Regions from separate parts of the Streptomyces sp. NPDC025806 genome, predicted to be linked through region 1. Evidence: predicted binding sites of a transcription regulator. Region 1 holds the regulator's gene; the other holds the start of a gene.
The links. The regulator HspR, encoded in region 1, represses chaperone genes until heat shock. The targets are predictions, from matches to a motif close to TTGAGNNNNNNNNNCTCAA.
Positions count from the first base shown of each region.

Region 2: lon (endopeptidase La) is a predicted target of HspR. The motif match lies at 5,438-5,456, and genes of this name have one in related genera.

Region 1 covers NZ_JBVHMU010000004.1:312,340-323,042, forward strand. The annotation lists gene ACZ4E1_RS11415 ((Fe-S)-binding protein) at 1-121, opposite strand, end outside; gene ACZ4E1_RS11420 (NAD-dependent epimerase/dehydratase family protein) at 421-1,419, shown strand; gene ACZ4E1_RS11425 (MraY family glycosyltransferase) at 1,421-2,413, shown strand; gene ACZ4E1_RS11430 (class I SAM-dependent methyltransferase) at 2,410-2,826, shown strand; gene ACZ4E1_RS11435 (glycosyltransferase) at 3,049-4,128, shown strand; gene ACZ4E1_RS11440 (glycosyltransferase family 2 protein) at 4,265-5,155, opposite strand; gene dnaK (molecular chaperone DnaK) at 5,329-7,179, shown strand; gene grpE (nucleotide exchange factor GrpE) at 7,176-7,841, shown strand; gene dnaJ (molecular chaperone DnaJ) at 7,887-9,086, shown strand; gene ACZ4E1_RS11460 (heat shock protein transcriptional repressor HspR) at 9,092-9,541, shown strand; gene ACZ4E1_RS11465 (DUF397 domain-containing protein) at 9,618-9,818, opposite strand; gene ACZ4E1_RS11470 (helix-turn-helix domain-containing protein) at 9,815-10,663, opposite strand.
Region 2 covers NZ_JBVHMU010000028.1:26,179-36,881, reverse strand. The annotation lists gene ACZ4E1_RS37050 (HAMP domain-containing sensor histidine kinase) at 1-954, opposite strand, end outside; gene ACZ4E1_RS37045 (response regulator transcription factor) at 951-1,688, opposite strand; gene ACZ4E1_RS37040 (spermidine synthase family protein) at 1,783-2,487, opposite strand; gene ACZ4E1_RS37035 (rhomboid-like protein) at 2,806-3,564, shown strand; gene ACZ4E1_RS37030 (DUF3626 domain-containing protein) at 3,491-4,585, opposite strand; gene ACZ4E1_RS37025 (GNAT family N-acetyltransferase) at 4,640-5,299, opposite strand; gene lon (endopeptidase La) at 5,479-7,890, shown strand; gene ACZ4E1_RS37015 (lysozyme) at 7,957-8,784, opposite strand; gene ACZ4E1_RS37010 (MarR family winged helix-turn-helix transcriptional regulator) at 9,104-9,604, shown strand; gene ACZ4E1_RS37005 (protein phosphatase 2C domain-containing protein) at 9,621-10,409, opposite strand.

The DNA.
Region 1 (10,703 bases):
TGCCCTTGGGCACGTTCTGGCCGAGCCGCATGAAGTTGTAGATCTGCAGGAGAGCACGGACGAACAGCGCCGCGCCCACCACGATCAGAACCAGCGACACGATGATCGCGGCGAGTTGCATTGGGGGCTCCTCGGGCCTGCGAGGGGAGGTCTCTTTGGTGACCGACGATTGATTACTAAGCGGTAACTTATGCAGTCCGTCTGAGACTACCCACTTACCCGGTCGCAATGTAGTCGCCAGGGTCGTGATCTGTGTCGCTGAGGTACCACTCACCGGGCCGGGCGGCGGACTCGGGCTGCGCCGCGCGATAGATCGTGTTATTCGCCCCATATTTGGACATAACGGATTACCTTAAGTCGGTATCCGGACGGGCGAGCCCCCCGGTGTCATCCCGATACCGCAATCAGTCGAGGGGCCCGATGGACGCTCTCACCTACCTGGTCACCGGCGGCGCGGGCTTCATCGGCTCGCATCTGACGGACGCCCTCCTCGACCGGGGCCACACCGTCGTCGTGCTCGACGACCTCTCCACGGGCGACCGCGCCAACCTCGACCGCGCCTGGCCGCAGCGCGGGCTGCGCTTCGTGCGCGGCTCCGTCCTCGACGACCGGCTCGTCGACGAGCTCACCGGCCGCTGCGACGTCGTCGTCCACCTCGCCGCCACCGTCGGCGCCCGCGTCGCCGCCCGCCCCCTCGACTCCTTCACCGCGAACGTGCGCGGCACCGAGACCGTCGTCGCCGCCGCCCTGCGCCACCGCCGCCGGCTGCTGCTCGCCTCCACCTCCGAGATCTACGGGAAGAACGGCGCGGGCCCGCTCGCCGAGACCGACGACCGGATCCTCGGCCAGACCACCGTGGCCCGCTGGTCGCACTCCACCGCCAAGGCCGTCGACGAGATCCTCGCCCTCGGCCACCACCGCGAACACGGCCTGCCCGTCACCGTCGCCCGGCTGTTCAACACCGCCGGACCGCGCCAGGCGCCCGGCTGCGGCGCCGTCGTGCCGACCTTCGCCGCGCAGGCGCTCGCCGGCCGGCCCCTCACCGTCCACGGCGACGGCACCCAGCGGCGCTGCCTCGCCCACGTCGACGACGTCACCGACGCGCTGCTGCGGCTCCTGGACCACCCCGGCGCCGTCGGCGAGGTGATCAACGTCGGCTGCGGCGAGCCGACCGCCGTCGCCGACCTCGCGGGCCTCGTCGTCGAGCGCGCCGGCTCCCCGTCCCCGCTCCGCTTCGTCCCCCACGACACCGGCGCACCCGGCGACGAGGACCCGACCCGGATCCCCGACACCGGCAAACTGCGCGCCCTCACCGGCTGGCGGCCCCGCCGCACCCTCGACGACATCGTCGACGCGGCCCTCGCCGACGCCGCCGCCCGCCGGCCCACCGCGCCGCTCGCCACCGCGGCCCGGGGCTGACGTGCTGTACGGGACCGCCGCCGCGTCGGCCGCGCTGCTGCTCACCACCCTGCTGACCGCCGCCCTGCGCCCCCTCGCGCTCGGCCGGCGCCGCCGCCGGGGCGTCGCCTTGCGCGGCGCACCGCGCGTCGGCGGCCTCGCGCTCGTCACCGCCACCGGGGCGCTCGCCGCCACCGGAGCCCTGACCGGCGCCGTGCCGCTCGACCCGGCGACGACCGCGCTGCTCGCCGGCGCCACCGTCGTCGGCCTGCTCGGGCTCGCCGACGGACTGCGACCCGGCGGACTCGACGCGCGGCTGCGGATCGCCGTCGAGGTCGCGGCGGCCACGGTCGTCGTGCACTTCGCCGGGCTCGGGCCGCTCACCGGGGCGCTCGCCGTGCTGTGGATCGTCTTCGTCACCCGCGCCTTCCGGCAGCTCGACACCTCCGAGGGCGTCATGGGCACCGTCGGCGTCGTCACCGCGCTCGGCCTGTGCGTGTGCGCGGGCGCCGAGGGGCTCGGCGCGCTCGCGGTGCTCCTCGCGCTGCTCGCCGCCGCGCTCACCGGACACCTGATGCACGCCTGGTACCCGGCGCGGGCCCGGGCCGGCGGCTGCGGGGCCCTCTACACAGGGTTCCTCGTCGCCGGCGCCGCGCTCCTGGTCAACGCGGAGCACACCGCGCCCGAACCGGCCGCCTCCCTGTTCGCGCTCACCGCCGTGCCCGCCGCCGACGCCGTGCTCGCCCTCGTGACCCGGCGCCGGGCCCGCCGCCCCGGCCACCTCGCGCACCGCCTGCGCCGGCTCGGCCTGACCGCGCCCGGCGCGGCCGTCGCCCTGGGCGTCGCGACCGCGCTCACCACCGTCGTCGGCGTCCTGCTCCACCGGGGCGCGCTCGGCCCCGAGGCCGTGTGGTGGCCGGCCGCCGCGCTCGCGCTCGCCGTGCTCCTCGCGCTGCGCGACCCGAAGGCTTCCGAGGCGACAGAGGCGGTACGAACCGAAGGGGTACGCACATGAGGACGTTCGGCGGGGCCCGGGAGCTGGTGCGCCGGCTGGTCCAGGACGAGATCGACCTGGTGCTGGACTCCGGCGCCCACGACGGCGGCTTCGGACGCGGCCTGCGCCGGGCCGGATACCGCGGCCGGATCGTCTCCTTCGAGCCCTTCGGCGGCCCCCGCGCCGGGGTCCGCCGGGCCGCCTCCCGCGACACCGCCTGGCAGGTGCTCCCGTACGCCCTCGGCGACCGCGACACCCGCTGGACCCGCCGCCTCGACGGCATGTGGGAGGAGGTCGTCGCCCCCGGCGAACGCGTCCTCCTCCAGGTCGACCGCCACCCCGAACTCCCCCAGATCCTCGCCGGAGCGGGCCCCTTCGGGGAGGACCTGGCCCTCGTACGGACCGGGGTCGCGGGAGAGGCGGCGTTCGCATGACGGGCCCCTCGCAGGGCGCGCCGGGGGTCGGGCTCGGTCGCGGTGGGTGCGGGGAGCCGGACGGGGCGGTGGTCGCGTGAGGATCGCGCTGGTGGACGGTTTCCGCGCGGGGCCTCGGGCCTCGGGCGGGGGTGCGGGCGCGGGCAGGCGGAGGCCGGCCGGTGCGCGGAGGGTCGGGCTCGGTTCTGGTGGGTGCGGGACATCGGTTGAGGCGGTGGTCGCGTGAGGATCGCGCTGGTGCACGGGTTCCACGGGCCCGGCGGGCCCGGCGGGGAGAACGCCGCGGTGCTCGACCAGGCCGCCGCGCTCGTCCGCGCGGGGCACGACGTCCATCTCGTCGTCACCGCGGCCGGCGGGCCGCTGCACGCGGCGCCGCGCCGCCGCGCGCCCTGCCCGGTCACCGTCGTCACCGGGCAGAGCCGCGGGCCGCTCAGCGCGCTGCGGGCCCTCGCGCCCGACGTCACGCACGTCCACCACGCCGCGACCGGCGCCGGACGCGGCTGGGCCGCCGACTGGACCGGCCCGCTCGTCGCCACCCTGCGCGACACCCGGCCCCAGAGCGCCGCCGCCGGCGTCCTGCACCGGCTCGCCGCGCTGCCGCAGGCCCGCGCGGCGCGCGCCGACCGCGACCCGCTGCTGCGCCGCGCCGACCGCCTCGTCGTCCGCTCCGAACCGGCCCGCGACCAGTACCTGCGCGCCGGAGTGCCGCTGCGGCGCCTCGCCCTGATCCCCGACTTCGCGCCCGCCGCGCCGAGCGTGCCGGACGCCCCCGAAGGGCCCTGGACCTATGTGGGCCGGCTCGCCCCGGAGACCGGGATCCTCGACCTGCTGCGCCGCTGGCCGGACGGCCGGCGCCTCGACGTGCTCGGCGCGGGGCCGCTCGAAGGGGCCTGCCGGGCCGCGGCGCCGGCGTCCGTACGGTTCTCGGGGCCGGTCGGGCGGGGTGGCCTGCGGGCCGGGCTCGTCGGGCGCCGGGGGCTCGTGGTGCCCGGGCGCGCGGCGCAGGATCTGCCCGTCTGTTACGCGGAGGCGCTGGCCGCGGGGGTGCCCGTGCTGGCTGTCGGGGGTGTGGCGGTGCCGCGGGCCGTCCGGGCCGAGGGGACCGGCACGGTGGCCTCTTGGGCGGCGCCTCTCGGGTCGGCCCTCGATGTGGCCGAGCGCCTCTTTCCCGGGTTGTCCCAGCACTGCCGCGCCGTCCATACGGAGTCGTACGCGGCGGAGCGCTGGCTGGAGCGGGTGGCACATGTGTACGCCGCCGCCATCCAGCACGGTTCCTCCGGTCTCGTACGCGACCGCGGCTGAGTGGGGGCGGGCCGCGCAGTTCCCCGCGCCCCTGAAATGCAGACGCTTCGCGTCGCATTTCCCCTATGAGGCGCAGCCTCATCAGGGGCGCGGGGAACTGCGCGATCAGCCCCCACCGGCCCGCACCCGGCCACGTTCAAGAAGGGGCACCCCGGTGGCCGCGGCCCCGGGTACGTCCGGCCCGCAGTGCCGTCAGGAGATACGGCGCCACGATCAACCCCGGCGCCCGAACCCCCGCATGCCGCACGCAGTACACCGCCCACGGCCACACAGGCCGCTCCGCCTCGGAGGCGACCCGGCGGAGAGCCTCCCGTACGCCGATCCCCGGCTCCGAGGACCCGGGCACCCCGCGACGATCCCCGGCCCACTCCCCGACGGCCCGCGGAGCCACATACGCCGCGACCCCGGCCCGCCGAGCCCGCAACCCGTGATCGTGATCCCCCATCCCGTGCCGGAACACCTTGTCGATGTCCCCGACCCGCTCCCGTACGGCCCACGGGACCAGCACCACGTCCCCGTCGTACGTGGCGCAGCGCTCCGGCGCCCCCGTCGGCTCCACCAGGGCGAGCCCGGGCGGCGCGGACCGCCCCGACCGCACGGTGACCCCGGCGTGCACGACGGCCCCGACGACGATCGCCGCGTCGTCGAAGCGCCGCGCGGTCGCGAGGAGTTCGGCGAGCGCCCCGGCCCGCAGCCGCACCGCGTCGCCGAGCCAGAGCTGATGCGTCGGTTCGGGCAGCCCGGCCGCGCGGCTGTTGCGGCTCGCGAGGCGCATCCCGTGGCTCCAGTAGACGTCGGGCCCGACCTCGGCGACCTGGACGCCGGGATGCGCGCGGCGCACGGCCGCGGCGGTGCCGTCGCAGGACCCCGCGTCGACGAGGTGGACCCGTACGCGCGTGCCGGCCGGCAGCCCGGTCTGCGCGGCGAGGGCGTCGAGGGCGGCGAGGGTCGAGGCGCGTCGGTCGCGGCAGGTCATCAGTACGGCTACCTGGGGCGGCTGCGACTCCATAAGGGATATTAGGTACATAAGGGCGCGGGGAAGAGTCCAACTCCCGGCCCCTCGCGGCGCGTCGGCAATCTGCTTGCCCATAAGGGCTGAATAAAAGTTGAGTGGGATCGACTCAGGTCTGTTGACGGGGAGGGGTGGGGTGGTGCACCCTTGAGCCAGTTCCACTCAAGTAGTCAGCTGGAGGAATCGAAATGGCACGTGCGGTCGGCATCGACCTGGGCACGACTAACTCCGTCGTCAGCGTTCTCGAAGGCGGCGAGCCCACCGTCATCACGAACGCGGAGGGCGCCAGGACCACGCCGTCCGTCGTCGCCTTCGCGAAGAACGGCGAGGTGCTGGTCGGCGAGGTCGCCAAGCGCCAGGCGGTCACGAACGTGGACCGTACGGTCCGCTCGGTCAAGCGCCACATGGGCACTGACTGGAAGATCAACCTGGACGGCAAGGACTTCAACCCGCAGCAGATGAGCGCCTTCATCCTGCAGAAGCTGAAGCGGGACGCCGAGGCCTACCTGGGCGAGAAGGTCACCGACGCGGTCATCACCGTCCCGGCGTACTTCAACGACTCGGAGCGTCAGGCGACGAAGGAGGCCGGCGAGATCGCGGGCCTGAACGTCCTGCGCATCGTGAACGAGCCGACGGCCGCCGCCCTGGCCTACGGCCTCGACAAGGACGACCAGACCATCCTGGTCTTCGACCTCGGTGGCGGTACGTTCGACGTCTCGCTGCTCGAGATCGGCGACGGGGTCGTCGAGGTGAAGGCCACCAACGGTGACAACCACCTCGGTGGTGACGACTGGGACCAGCGCGTCGTCGACTACCTGGTCAAGCAGTTCAACAACGGCCACGGCGTGGACCTCGCCAAGGACAAGATGGCGCTCCAGCGTCTGCGCGAGGCGGCCGAGAAGGCCAAGATCGAGCTGTCCTCCTCCACGGAGACCACGATCAACCTGCCCTACATCACGGCGTCCGCCGAGGGCCCGCTGCACCTGGACGAGAAGCTCACGCGCGCCCAGTTCCAGCAGCTCACGTCCGACCTCCTGGAGCGCTGCAAGACGCCGTTCCACAACGTCATCAAGGACGCGGGCATCCAGCTCTCCGAGATCGACCACGTCGTTCTCGTCGGTGGCTCGACCCGTATGCCGGCCGTCGCCGAGCTCGTCAAGGAACTGACGGGCGGCAACGAGGCCAACAAGGGCGTGAACCCGGACGAGGTCGTCGCCATCGGCGCCGCCCTGCAGGCCGGTGTCCTCAAGGGTGAGGTCAAGGACGTCCTGCTCCTCGACGTGACCCCGCTGTCGCTTGGTATCGAGACCAAGGGCGGCATCATGACGAAGCTCATCGAGCGGAACACGACGATCCCGACCAAGCGGTCCGAGATCTTCACCACCGCCGAGGACAACCAGCCGTCCGTCCAGATCCAGGTCTACCAGGGCGAGCGCGAGATCGCGGCGTACAACAAGAAGCTCGGGATGTTCGAGCTGACCGGTCTGCCGCCGGCCCCGCGTGGTGTCCCGCAGATCGAGGTCGCCTTCGACATCGACGCCAACGGCATCATGCACGTGACCGCGAAGGACCTCGGCACGGGCAAGGAGCAGAAGATGACCGTCACCGGTGGCTCCTCGCTGCCGAAGGACGAGGTCAACCGGATGCGCGAAGAGGCCGAGAAGTACGCGGAGGAGGACCACGCCCGCCGCGAGGCCGCCGAGTCGCGCAACCAGGGCGAGCAGCTCGTCTACCAGACGGAGAAGTTCCTCAAGGACAACGAGGACAAGGTTCCGGGTGACGTGAAGACCGAGGTCGAGTCCGCCGTCGCCGAGCTGAAGGAGAAGCTCAAGGGCGAGGACACGGCCGAGATCCGCACCGCCACCGAGAAGGTCGCCGCCGTCTCGCAGAAGCTGGGCCAGGCCATGTACGCCGACGCCCAGGGTGCCCAGGCCGCCGGCGGTCCCGAGGGCGACGCCCCGCAGGGTGACGCCAAGGCCGACGACGACGTCGTCGACGCCGAGATCGTCGACGAGGACCGCAAGGACGGTGCCGCGTGACGGAGGAGACCCCGGGCTTCGAGGAGAACGAGAAGCCTGACGTCCCCTCCGGCGCCGACGACGCCGAGCCGAAGTCCGCTCCCTCCGACAAGGAGGGGGCGGCCCCGGCCGGGGACTCAGCTTCCGCTTCGTCCGCAGGTGATGTGGCCCTCACGGCACAGCTGGACCAGGTGCGCACCGCCCTCGGCGAGCGCACCGCCGACCTCCAGCGCCTGCAGGCCGAGTACCAGAACTACCGGCGCCGCGTGGAGCGGGACCGCGTCACGGTCAAGGAGATCGCCGTCGCGAACCTCCTGTCCGAGCTGCTTCCCGTCCTCGACGACGTCGGCCGCGCCCGTGAGCACGGCGAGCTGGTCGGCGGCTTCAAGTCCGTCGCCGAGTCGCTGGAGACGGTCGTGGCGAAGATGGGCCTGCAGCAGTTCGGCAAGGAGGGCGAGCCCTTCGACCCGACCGTGCACGAGGCCCTGATGCACAGCTACGCGCCGGACGTCACCGAGACGACCTGCGTGGCGATCCTGCAGCCGGGTTACCGGATCGGCGAGCGCACCATCCGCCCCGCGCGGGTGGCCGTGGCCGAGCCGCAGCCGGGCGCGCAGGGCAAGTCCGACGAGGCCTCCGAGCAGGACGCCGAGAAGGACGACGGTGGCCCGGACAAGGGCTGACGTACACACGCGCAACGAAATGAGTGAGGAGGGACGTCGGGGCCGATGAGCACCAAGGACTTCATCGAGAAGGACTACTACAAGGTCCTCGGCGTCCCCAAGGACGCCACCGACGCCGAGATCAAGAAGGCGTACCGCAAGCTGGCGCGCGAGAACCACCCCGACGCCAACAAGGGCAACCCCAAGGCGGAGGAGCGCTTCAAGGAGATCTCCGAGGCGAACGACATCCTCGGTGACGCCAAGAAGCGCAAGGAGTACGACGAGGCCCGCGCACTGTTCGGGAACGGGGGCTTCCGCCCCGGTCCCGGCGGCGGCGGAGGTTCGTTCAACTTCGACCTGGGCGACCTCTTCGGAGGCGGCGCCCAGGGCGGGGGCCAGCCCGGCTCCGGTGGTTTCGGCGGCGGCATCGGCGACGTCTTCGGCGGCCTGTTCAACCGGGGCGGCGCGGGCGCGGGCACGGGTGCCCGTACCCAGCCGCGCCGGGGCCAGGACATCGAGTCCGAGGTGACGCTCAACTTCACCGAGGCGGTGGACGGGGCCACGGTGCCTCTCCGTATGTCGTCCCAGGCCCCCTGCAAGGCGTGCTCCGGCACCGGCGACAAGAACGGCACGCCGCGCGTGTGCCCGACCTGCGTCGGCACCGGGCAGGTCTCGCGGGGCGGCGGTGGCGGTTTCTCCCTCACCGACCCGTGCGTGGACTGCAAGGGGCGCGGCCTCATCGCCGAGACCCCCTGCGAGGTCTGCAAGGGCTCCGGCCGCGCCAAGTCCTCCCGCACCATGCAGGTGCGCATCCCCGCCGGGGTCTCCGACGGGCAGCGCATCCGCCTGCGCGGCAAGGGCGCACCCGGTGAGCGCGGCGGCCCGGCCGGCGACCTGTACGTCGTCGTCCACGTCGACGCCCACCCCGTCTTCGGCCGTAAGGGCGACAACCTCACGGTGACCGTGCCCGTCACGTTCACCGAGGCGACGCTCGGCGGCGAGGTCAAGGTGCCCACGCTCGGCGGCCCGTCCGTCACCCTGAAGCTGCCCCCGGGCACGCCGAACGGGCGGACGATGCGGGCCCGCGGCAAGGGCGCCGTCCGTAAGGACGGCACGCGCGGAGATCTCCTGGTCACGGTCGAGGTCGCGGTCCCCAGGGACGAGGACCTGACCGACGAGGCCCGTTCGGCCCTCGAGTCGTACGCCAAGGCGACCGAGGACACGGACGTGCGGGCAGAACTGTTCCAGGCGGCGAAGGGAGCCTGAGCCAGATGGACGGCCGTCGACGAAGCAACCCGTACGAACTGACCGACGAGACACCGGTGTACGTGATCTCGGTGGCGGCCCAGCTGTCCGGCCTGCACCCGCAGACCCTGCGCCAGTACGACCGCCTCGGCCTCGTCTCGCCCGACCGCACGGCCGGGCGCGGCCGCCGCTACTCGGCCCGCGACATCGACCTGCTGCGCACCGTCCAGCAGTTGTCGCAGGAAGAGGGCATCAACCTGGCCGGCATCAAGCGCATCATCGAGCTGGAGAACCAGGTGGCCGCCCTCCAGTCCCGCGTGGCGGAACTCTCCTCGGCGGTCGAAGGCGCGGCAGCAGCCATGCAGCAACGCGAGGCAGCGGTCCACGCCTCGTACCGCCGCGACCTGGTCCCGTACCAGGAGGTCCAGCAGACCAGCGCCCTGGTGGTCTGGCGCCCCAAGCGGCCGAAGGACTGACTTGTGTGACATCGCGTGGCCCCTTGCCGACCGGCAGGGGGCCACGCGGCGTATCAGCTGATGGACTCCGCCGTTCTCACAGACCGCCCAGGAAGCCGGCCCAGGCCGTTCCGCTCACGGCCAGGCGCGGGCCCTCCGACTTTTTGGAGTCTCGTACGTGGGTCGTGCCGGGGGTGTGGGCGATCTCTACGCAGTCGGGCTCGTCTCCGCCGCTGCTGTAGGTGCTCTTGAACCAGGCCAGCTCGGTCGGTTCCCCGGCGGTGGTCTCGCGGTTCATAGGTCTCCCAGCATGCGCTCGATGAAGGCCCGGGACTCCCTGGGCGAGAGAGCCTGGGCTCGGATGATGCCACACCGAAGTTCGATGCTGCGGAGCTGTTTGGGGTCGGAGACAGGGCGCCCGGCGTAGAGGCCGTCGCAGCGCCCGATCGCCGTTCCGTCCCCGAACTTCAGCACGTCCATGTTCCCACTCATCCCCGCGTGATCCTCCCGATCGGTCGGCATCACCTGGATCTCTACCGTGCGCAACTGGGCGAGTTCCAGAAGGTGTTCGAGCTGGCCGCGCAGGACGGTGCGGCCGCCGATGGGGCGGCGCAGGGTGACCTCTTCCTGGATGAAGCTGAGGGCGGGGGACGGGTCGCGGTCGAAGATGGATTTGCGGGCCGTGCGGCCCGCCATCGCGCGTTCGATCTGCTCGGACGACAGTGCCGGGCGGCGCATCGAGAAGAGGGCCTGTGCGTACTCGGGGGTCTGGAGCAGGCCGTGCGGGCTGTGGTTCCAGTACGAGGTCAGCTCGACGGCCTTGGCCTCCAGCGCCGCGATGTCCCGCACCTTCTTCGGGTACCGGACCTCGGCGACATCCGGCTTCATCGCCTTGAGCAGGCCGTTGGCGCGGAGCACGTCGTCGGCCTTGTCCAGGAATTCAGGGCGCGGGATCCGCGTACCGGACTCCACTTTGTAGACGATGCCCTCGCCGTAGCCGAGTGCCGCGCCGAGTTCCGAGACCTTGAGGCCGGCCGCCTCGCGCAGCGCTCTCAGCTGGTGTCCCACCAGGGCGATCACCGCCGCTCCCTGTACGTCACCGGGCTCGATCTCCCAGCCGTCACCGTCCGTCGCACCGGTCATCCGCGCGTCCCTCCCGCCCGTTCGGCTCCCCGCCCACGTT
Region 2 (10,703 bases), on a different contig from region 1:
GCGCTCGAAGACCCGGTGCCACTCGGACTCCGGGATGCCGGGGCCCTCGTCGAGGACCTCCAGGTCCAGGGACTGCGGATAGGGCCCGCGACGGGCCCGTACGGTGACGCGGCCGTGCGGCGGGGAGTGCTTCACCGCGTTGTCGATGAGGTTCGCCACGACCTGGTGGATGCGCTCCGGGTCCGCGTACGCGGTGAGCTCCGGGGGCGTCACGTCCAGGTGCAGATGGACGTCCGTACGGGTGTGGGTGCCGGAGCCGGAGGCGATGCCCGCGCGCTGGGACACGGCCATGTTGGCTTCCTTGAGCACACCGGACAGATACGGCCAGACCTCGAAGCGGCGGGCCTTCAGCGGGACCACGCCGTTGTCGAGCCGGGAGAGGTCGAGCAGCGTCTCGACGAGTCGGCCGAGCCGCTCCGTCTGTTTGAGCGCCGTGCGCATCGTCTCGGGGTCGGCGGCCATGACGCCGTCCACCACGTTCTCCAGGACCGCGCGCAGGCCCGCGATCGGGGTGCGCAGCTCGTGCGAGACGTTCGCCACGAGTTCCTTGCGGTGCTGGTCCTGCGCGGCCAGCTCGTCGGCCATGCGGTTGATCGTCACCGCGAGGTCGCCCAGCTCGTCGCGGCGGTCGGCGCCCCGCACCCGGCGGGTGTAGTCGCCGTTGGAGATCGACCGGGCGACCGTGTTCATCTCGTCGAGCGGCGCGGTCAGCGAGTGCGCCACGAACTGGGTGATCAGCAGCGTCGCGATGATCGAGAACACGGTGATGAAGCGCAGCTCCGTCGCCGTGTACATCGCCACCATGAGCAGGCCCGTGGTGATGAAGACGGAGACGACGACCAGGGTGCCGAGCTTCGCCTTGATCGAGAACGGCCGCAGGCCGCCGGACGCCCAGCCGGGATTGAGCGGCGGCCGGTGGCCCCGCGGGTGCGGCGGCCGGTCCCCTGAGCTCATGGCGTCGGCGTCTCCAGGGCGTACCCCACACCGTGGACGGTGCGGATGCGCTCCGCGCCGATCTTCCGGCGCAGTGCCTTGATGTGGCTGTCGACGGTGCGGGTGCCGGAGGCGTCCGCCCAGTCCCACACCTCGGCGAGCAGCTGCTCGCGGGAGAGGACCGCGCGCGGCGTGTTCGCGAGGCAGACCAGCAGGTCGAACTCGGTCGGCGTGAGGTGCACGTCCTCGCTGCGCACGCGTACGCGGCGCTGCGCGTGGTCGATCTCCAGCTCGCCGAGCCGCAGGATCCCGCTGCGCGGGGTGGCGGCGGCCAGTGCGGCCCGCTCCATCCGGCGCAGCAGCACGTGCACGCGGGCCGCGAGCTCCCGCATGGAGAACGGCTTGGTCATGTAGTCGTCGGCACCCACGCCGAGCCCGACGAGCATGTCCGTCTCGTCGTCGCGCGCGGTCAGCATCAGGACCGGTACCGGTCGCTGCGCCTGCACGCGGCGGCAGACCTCGAGCCCGTCGAAGCCGGGCAGCATGATGTCGAGGATCAGCAGGTCGGGCTGCCAGGCCTCCGCCGTGTCGACCGCCGCCGGACCGTCCTGTGCGGTTTGCACGAGGAATCCCTCGGCCCGCAGCCGGGCGGCGATGGCGTCCACGATCGTGGGATCGTCCTCCACCACGAGGACCCGTCGCTGGGCACCCGGGGTCGCCGTGCTGCCGTTGTGGGAGGTGTGTGTCTGCTCCATCGCCCCGCCCCTGAATGCACGCCGTCGTGACGCGCTTGACGCTTGAATGATCTGGGTTTCGGGCGCCAGCCTACGGGGAGTTACCGCCGGTCGGCTACGCGGCCCTTACTGCGATGTGCACCACGTCGGGTACGCCTCGGACAACGGGGATCTCTTCGGTGCGGACCCCCCGGAATCCGGCATTCCGCAAGGTTTCTTCGAAAACCCCGGAGGGCTGCGCGGACCACACGGCGAGCACCCCGCCGGGGTTCAGCAGGGATTTGCAGGCGGACAGACCGGCCGGTGAGTAGAGGCTCCCGTTGTCCTCGGTGACGGTCCAGTCCGGCCCGTTGTCGATGTCCAGGCACAGGGCGTCGTAGCGCTCTCCGGCGGCGTGCACATGCCGCACGAGGTCGGCCTCGACGATCTCCGTACGGGGGTCGGCCAGGGCCCGCGCGGACAGCTCGCGCAGCGGTCCCTCGCGGTGCCAGCGGATGATTGCCGGCTCGCGCTCGACGACGGTGATCCGGCCCCAGAACGGGTCGGCCGCGGCGTGCGCCAGCGAGAATCCGACGCCGAGACCGCCGATCAGGACGTGGGGACCCTCACATTCCGCGCCGAGCGCGTCCCGCGCGGCGTCGACCAGCAGCCGCTCCGAGCGGCCGTCGGAGGTGTCCATGAGGAAGGTGCCGTTCGCGATGATCTGGAGCAGGTCGCCGTGCCGGCGCAGCACCACTTCGCCGAAGGGGCCCTCGCGGCGGTCCAGGACGACAGGTGGATCGGACGGGAACGGAATCGTCGTGCTCGTCATGCGACCCATTCTTCCGGATCACCCCGCCCCACCGGGAGCGATCGACGGACCTCGCCGGCGGCGGGGCGAGGTGCGGAGTCCCGCTGCTGCTCGGAGGGCAGCAGCTGCGGGGGTGGCCGGGTCGCCGTCCTCGTACCGACCGCGCGTGGCGAACGGGGTGCTGCCCTGCGGCCTCGTGCCGGTGGACCGCTCAGGGCGCGCGGTCGGGGCGGGGAGCGCCTAGGGTGTCGGTGCGCCCGGGCCCCGTGTCCGTGTCGCCCCCGTCACCGGCAGGGCGCCCCACGGGGCGAGTGTGGGGGGTTGATCGGCAGGAAAGGGGTGTCCCACGTGAAGGCACACGTGCACACCGAGACCCGCCGGGTCCCCGCCCGCGCCCCGCTCGACGGCATCCCCGCCCAGCCCGGCGCCCCCGACCAGGAGCGCGTGCCGGCCGCACGGCGCCGGCTGCGGCCCCTGCGGCTGCTCCCCACCCCCACCGGGACCCCCTTCACCTTCGGCTACGCCTGCCTGCTGCTCGGCACCTCGCTGTTCATGGAGTTCGGCGCCCCGCACACGGTCGCCGCCGCGCTCCGCGGATCCAGCACCGACGTCGCCCATCTGGCCGAACACCCCGTACGCGTCCTGCTCGCCAGCGCGCTGTGGGTCGCCGGAGGCCTCACGTCACCCTTCGTGATCGCCTTCGTCGTCGTGCTGACCGCGCTGGAGCGGCGCATCGGCGGGCTGCGGGCGGCCGGTGTCTTCCTGCTCGGCCACGTCCTGGCGACGCTGGCCACGGAGATCCCGGTGGGGCTGTCCGTCATGGCGGGCCACCTGCCGCACAGCTCCCTGCACCGGCTCGACTACGGCATCAGCTTCGGCGTCGCCGCCAGCATCGGCGCCCTGGCCGGCCTGCTCCCGCGGCTGCCGCGCTGGCTGGTGCTCGTGGCCTTCGGGGCGACGCTGGTCCAGGACCTGCTGACCTTCGAGGACCCGATGACCGGCTGGGGCCACCTCCTGGCCCTCGCGATCGGCGTCACGATCTGGCCGCTGGTACGCCGCCGGCGTCGCTCCTGCCGAACCGCACCAGGCAGTGCCACAGCTGCTTGACGTACTGGAGCACCTCGTCCGGCGTCCCGTAGGCCGACCAGCTCTCGGGTGACGTGGCCGCCGAGGCCGCTGCCCGTCCGACGCAGGCCGCGTCGATCCGCCCGCCGTCCGCGAACTCCGCCCGCACCCGCCCCACCACCGGTACGAGCCCCTCGCCGCGGAACGCCGCGAGCTCCTCGTCCGGCACCTCCGGGCCGAGCACGAACCCCGCGTGCCACTCGACGGGCAGCCCGAGCCCCGCCAGCAGCTCGCCGGTCTCCGTGCCCCGGAAGGACGGGTCGAGCACGAGCGCCTCCGCGTCCGTGCGCAGGTCCACGTCCCCGTGCACCTGCGCCTCCACGTAGAAGTCGAGCGAGCGGCCGGGTCCGCGCGGCGGCGCGGGGGCGGCCAGGGCCCGGATCTCCGCCGCCGGGTCCACGCCCGCGAGCCCGAGCGACTGTCCGCTCTCCACGGCGTCGGTGAGCAGCGCGGCGAGGACGGAGTGCAGCGCGTCGGCCGTGCCCACGTCCGCGGGGCCGACATGGCTGTCGCCGAAGCAGAAGGTCGCCCGCTCCGTCGCCTCCGGGCGCAGCCGCACATGGCAGGAGCCGAACCGGGGCGCGGCCCCGTCGGGGTGCCGCGCCACGTTCAGCGCCCCGTACTTGGGCCGCTCCCTGGCCGCCGCGCCCGCGTACGCCCCGCCGAACAGGGCGTGCTCCCAGTCGTCGCGCAGGCCGCCCGGGTGCGCGGTCCGGCTCCCGTTGGAGAGTCCCGTCTCGTACTGGCCCCGGTAGCGGGCGTCGGCGGCGAGTCCGGCCGCGACCGTGGTCCGTCCGTCGGCGAGCAGCCGGTCCGGGTGGAAGTTCAGCGTCACGCGCGCGTGCCGGTGCACCAGGGCGATCAGTCCCTCGGCCGCCGTCGCGTCGACCCCGCACCGGGCCAGCCGCCCGAGCGCGTCCTCGCGGCCGGCCAGGGCGGTCGCTCGCAGCGCCCGCAGGGCGGCGTCCTGGGCACGGGTCAGCGGGGTCACGGGTGCGCTCATGCCCGGATTCTTCGGGGCGCGGTGCCGTCCGGGCAAGCGAGTTAGGGCCGGAGGTCAGGCCGCTGTCGTGGCCCGGCGCCGGGCGTTGGTCAGCGGGGCCACCGTGTGCCAGCCCAGGGAGCGGTAGAGGAACTGGCCCGACGGGGTGCCCGCGAGGAGGCCGTGCCTGGCGCCCTGCGCACGGGCCGCGACCCGGAGCGTGCCCATGACGACCTTGCCGAGGCCCCGGCGGCGGTGGTCCTCGGAGGTCTCGATCATGTCCACCACCGTGCTCGCCCCGGTCGTGGCCGTCTGGCCCCGGGCGGCGAACGAGCCCTCGGTGTCGGTGAGCAGGACGCGGGTCACGCCGTCGCGGGTCCAGGTGCGCAGGCGGTACCCGGCCGGGGGAGCGGGCGGCTCGGCGTCGGTCAGCTCGGCCGTCATCAGGACGTCGCCGAGGTCGTACGGCTCCCACTCGGGGCCGAGCCACGGCAGCACCCGCTCCGGGTCGGCGAAGACCTTGAGCTGGGCGCCGGGCCCGCGCACGGACCGGGCGGCCCGGCGGACGTCGTCCTCGCGCACGCCGTCGTTCACGGCGCCGAGGACGTGTCGGCTCACGTGCGACGCCAGGCCGACGTGGACCGTGAACCCCCAGGGCTCGGGGAGCGGGGGCGCGGCCCCGCGCGAGAGCACCCAGCCGCCGACCCAGTCCCGTACCCGTGTGTCGACCGTCATCCCATGACCCCCGTTGTAATAGGCGCAGACTTCATTCATGCCTTACGCGAGGCAGCGTACGGAGCCGTCGTCGGGCCCGGCCAGATGTGATCGCTCACAGCGAACGGGCCACGGGGAACATTCGGCGGCGCCCCTGCATTGAGTCGACATAGCTCAACTTGACTGCCGAAGGGGAGATCATGGCTTCGACGTCCACACCGCTCACCCTGCCCGTGCTGCCGCTCGACGACGAGGTGGTACTTCCCGGCATGGTGGTGCCGCTGGACCTGAACGACACCGACGTACGCGCCGCGGTGGAGGCCGCCCAGGCCGCCGCGCGGTCCAGTGGGGACAGCAAGGCGAAGGTGCTGCTTGTTCCGCGGATCGACGGCACGTACGCGAACACCGGCGTGCTCGGCACCGTCGAGCAGGTGGGACGCCTCGCCGACGGCGACCCCGGCGCGCTCATCCGCGGTCGCGGGCGCGTGCGCATCGGCGCGGGCACGACCGGCCCCGGCGCCGCACTCTGGGTCGAGGGCCTGACCGTCGAGGAGACGCTGCCCGACCCGCTGCCCGGCTCCGTGACCGAGCTGGTCACCGAGTACAAGGCGCTCGCCACGAACTGGCTGAAGAAGCGCGGCGCCTGGCAGGTCGTGGACCGCGTCCAGCAGATCGACGACGTGTCCGCCCTCGCCGACAACTCCGGCTACTCGCCGTTCCTGAGCACCGACCAGAAGGTCGAGCTCCTGGAGACCGCCGACCCGGTCGCCCGCCTCAAGCTCGCCACCGCCCAGCTCCGCGAGCACCTCGCCGAGCAGGACGTCGCCGAGACCATCGCCAAGGACGTCCAGGAGGGCGTCGACAAGCAGCAGCGCGAGTTCCTGCTGCGCCGCCAGCTCGACGCCGTACGCAAGGAACTGCGCGAGCTGAACGGCGAGCAGGAGGGCGAGGAGTCCGACGACTACCGCGCCCGCGTCGAGGCCGCGGACCTGCCCGAGAACGTGCGGGAGGCCGCCCTCAAGGAGGTCGACAAGCTGGAGCGGGCGAGCGACCAGTCGCCCGAGGGCTCCTGGATCCGCACCTGGCTCGACACCGTCCTCGAACTGCCGTGGAACGACCGCACCGAGGACGCCTACGACATCCAGGGCGCCCGCTCCGTCCTCGACGCCGAGCACTTCGGGCTCGACGACGTGAAGGAGCGCATCACCGAGTACCTGGCCGTGCGCAAGCGGCGCGCGGACCGCGGCCTCGGCGTCGTCGGCGGACGGCGCGGCGGCGCGGTGCTCGCGCTGGTCGGCCCGCCCGGCGTCGGCAAGACCAGCCTCGGCGAGTCCGTGGCCCACGCCATGGGCCGCAAGTTCGTCCGCGTCGCCCTCGGCGGCGTCCGCGACGAGGCGGAGATCCGCGGCCACCGGCGTACGTACGTCGGCGCGCTGCCCGGACGGATCGTGCGCGCGATCAAGGAGGCCGGGTCCATGAACCCGGTGGTCCTGCTCGACGAGATCGACAAGGTCGGCTCGGACTTCCGGGGCGACCCGGCGGCCGCCCTCCTGGAGGTCCTCGACCCGGCGCAGAACCACACCTTCCGCGACCACTACCTGGAGGTCGAACTCGACCTGAGCGACGTCGTCTTCCTGGCGACGGCGAACGTGCTGGAAGCCATCCCCGAGGCCCTGCTGGACCGCATGGAGCTGGTCCGCCTGGACGGCTACACCGAGGACGAGAAGGTCGTCATCGCCCGCGACCACCTGGTGCCCCGCCAGCTGGACCGCGCCGGTCTCGGCGAGGACGAGGTCGTCATCGGCGAGGACGCGCTGCGCAAGCTGGCCGGCGAGTACACCCGCGAGGCCGGCGTGCGCAACCTGGAGCGGGCCGTCACGCGCGTGCTCCGCAAGGTCGCGGCCCAGCACGAACTCGGCGAGCGCGAGCTGCCGTTCACCGTCGGTGAGGGCGATCTGCGCGAGCTGGTCGGACGGCCGCACCACGTGCCCGAGTCCGCGCAGGACCCGGCCGAGCGGCGCACGGCGGTGCCCGGTGTCGCGACCGGGCTCGCGGTGACCGGCGCGGGTGGCGACGTCCTCTTCGTGGAGGCGTCGCTGGCCGACCCGGAGACGGGCGCGGCCGGACTGACCCTGACCGGTCAGCTGGGCGACGTCATGAAGGAGTCCGCGCAGATCGCGCTCTCCTTCCTGCGCTCGCACGGCGCCGAACTGGAGCTGCCCGTCGCCGACCTGAAGGAGCGCGGCGTGCACATCCACTTCCCGGCGGGCGCGGTCCCCAAGGACGGTCCGAGCGCCGGCGTCACCATGACCACGGCCCTCGCCTCGCTCCTGAGCGGCCGGCAGGTCCGTACGGACGTGGCGATGACCGGTGAGGTGTCGCTGACCGGGCGCGTGCTGCCCATCGGCGGCGTGAAGCAGAAGCTGCTCGCCGCGCACCGGGCCGGGATCACGACCGTGATCATCCCGAAGCGCAACGAGCCGGACCTGGACGACGTCCCGGCCGAGGTCCTGGAGAAGCTGGACGTCCACCCGGTGACGGACGTCCGCCAGGTCCTGGAGCTGGCCCTCGCCCCCGCCTCGGCGAACCTGGAGGTTCCCGTCGCGGCGTGACGCCTGCGCACCGGAGGCCCGGCCCCATGAGGGGCCGGGCCTCCGGCATGTCGCGCGGCCGTCGGATCAGCCGAGGGCCAGCGCCTGGACGCGGTCCAGGGCGCCGTTGAACTTGTTGTGGTCGCCGACCGTCGGGCCGGAGGACGTGTACTGCCACATCGTGTAGTAGCCCCAGCCGGCCGGGAGCGTGCCCACGGTGGAGGAGTAGCGGGCGATCCACAGCGGGTTGTACGCCGCGAAGCCGCCGTAGTTGCCCGTGCACTGGGTCCACCAGCTCGTCGCCGTGTAGATCACGGCGTCACGGCCCGTGCGGGCCTTGTACTGGTTCAGGAAGTCACGGATCCAGGTGACCATCCCGCTCTGCGTCTTGCCGTAGCAGGCGTCGCCGTACGGGTTCCACTCGATGTCGAGCGCGCCCGGCAGGGTCTTGCCGTCCCGGGACCAGCCGCCGCCGTGGTCCACGAAGTAGTTGGCCTGCGTGGCGCCGCTCGTCGTGTCCGGCGTCGCGAAGTGGTACGAGCCGCGGATCATGCCGACGTTGTAGGAGCCGTTGTACTGCTGCGCGAAGTACGGGTTCGTGTAGTACGTGCCCTCGGTGGCCTTGACGTAGGCCCAGCGCACGCCGCTGTTCCAGAGGGTCGACCAGGCCACGTTGCCCTGGTGGCCGCTGACGTCGACGCCCTCGGTCTGGGTGGCGCGGGTCATGGGCGGCTCGCCGGTGTCGCCGTCGTGAGCGGCGACCCCCATGCCCATGGAGGCCTCGCCGCGCTGGGGGACGTCGCCCGCCTGCGCCGCACCGGGCAGGGCGAGCAGGAGGGAGAGGGCTGCGAGAAGGGTGCCGGCCACGCCGAAGCGGGTCCGGCGACGCGTCGTTCCGGGTCTGTGCGCGGGCATGTGCGTGCCTCCGTAGGCCTCGTGGGGGATCAGGTGGGTGGGCTGATCAGGGACCTGTGCCGTTCCGTGCCGGTCGCGCCGTGCCGTCGGGTGCCGCGGGTGGGGTTCGCCTGCCGACCTGGTGGTGTGCCCGTTCCATGGCGATGGTGTGGACATGCCATGCATCACGCTACGCACGTAGACCCGAGCGAGGGAAGAGGGCCTGGAGGGTGCCGTTGGTCTACTCCTGCGAAATACTGGCGGAGCTGCGGCGATGACGCGCAGCGGCGAGAACTTTCAGACAGGGAAACTCGGGGAACCTCAGTCCATGGCTGCTGACGTGCACGAAGACGGGAACGGCGAGCGACGGGGCGCGGAACAGGACGCGTCCGTCGAGGGCGCGCCCCAGGGCGTCGATCACGAGTTCCTCGCCCTGGAGCGGGAGTTGACCTACTTCCTGCGCCGCGCCCGTGCCAACTCCGGCGAGATGGCCCGGGAGGTGCACCCCGATCTCGAACCCTCCGCGTACGGCTTGCTCGCGCGGCTGGAGGAGTGCGGCGCCCAGCGTGCCACCGAGCTCGCCGGCTACATCGGCGTCGGCAAGGCCACGATGAGCCGGCAGCTGCGCGCCCTGGAGGAGCTCGGCTTCGTCGGCCGCGAACCCGACCCGGCCGACGGCCGCGCCTGGCTCGTCTCGCTCACCGAGCGGGGCCGCGAGGACTTCCGCCGCGTCCGCGACGCCCGCCGCGCGCGCTACGTGCGTCAGCTGGCCGACTGGGACCGCCGCGAGGTCGCGGAGCTGGCCCGGCTGCTGCACCAGCTGAACGCGGGCGCCGAGTAGGCGCCGCCGCGCGCCCTCACAGCTCCGCGTACACCAGCGACGCGTCGTCGTGCGTCTTGCTGCGCCGCAGATACGTACGGTCCCGCTCGTCCGCGTCCTCCAGGGCGCGCACCCGGGCCACCGCGGCCTCGGCGCCCTCCTTGCGGATCAGGGTGAACAGGTCCGTCCAGTCGCCCTCGTGGAACTTCTCCACCCAGCGCGTCACCCCGTCGGTCAGCGCGGCGAGTGCCCGGACCTCGGTGCGGGGGAGCGTGCCGGCCACGGCGCGGCGGGCGACGTCCGGGTCGGCGGCGGCGGTGAAGAACCCGCCCTCCTTGTTGCGCACCGTCGCGTCGGCCACCGCGTCGGAGACCAGGGAGGCGCGCGGCACCCGGTCGAGCCGGTCGTCGAGCAGCGCGGTGACCGTGCCGTCCGGAGCCTCGACGAGCAACGCCGAGTCGGACAGCACGAGATGCTCCAGACGCTCCGCGTCCCAGCGCGCGAGCACGACGGTCGCCTGTGGCGTACGGGGGTGAGAAAGGTCACATGTGCCGCGATGGGCGTCCGCGGTCCGGGCGATCGCGGTGGCGAGGATGTCGGACAACGTCATATCCCGGCGCGAAGCGGACAGTTCCGCGAGGGTGCCGCCGAGGCGGGCCGTGAACCAGGGGACGGAATGCAGACAACCGGCGTCGCCGGCAGGGGGCGTGACCCCGTCCAGGACCACGAGTGATCCACCCTGCCCGGATGCCGGAAGCGCTACCGATGCGTAGTCCTCGTTCGGGCGCTCGGGGTCGCCGGGTTCCGTCGTCAGTTCGATGCGCATCCAGCCAGTCTGCACGAGTCTGCACGGGGCCTTCACAGGTGTGGCGAACCTCGGTACGAGCAGGTGACCTGGCGTGTACGGCGCCGGAATTGGGGCGGAATGATCAGCTCCGGCGAGGCGTGGCGGGGCATCTTGCCAAAGCCTTCCGAAGACGTCCAACCGGCGCGCTGCGGACGCCCCGCGACCCCTCCCGGGGAACTTGCTCGCCAACTCCCGCACGATGTTCACTCCTTCGGGTGGCGGGCCAGGTGATGTACGCCTCCTGCTCACCGGCGCTGGAATGGTCTGGAGCCA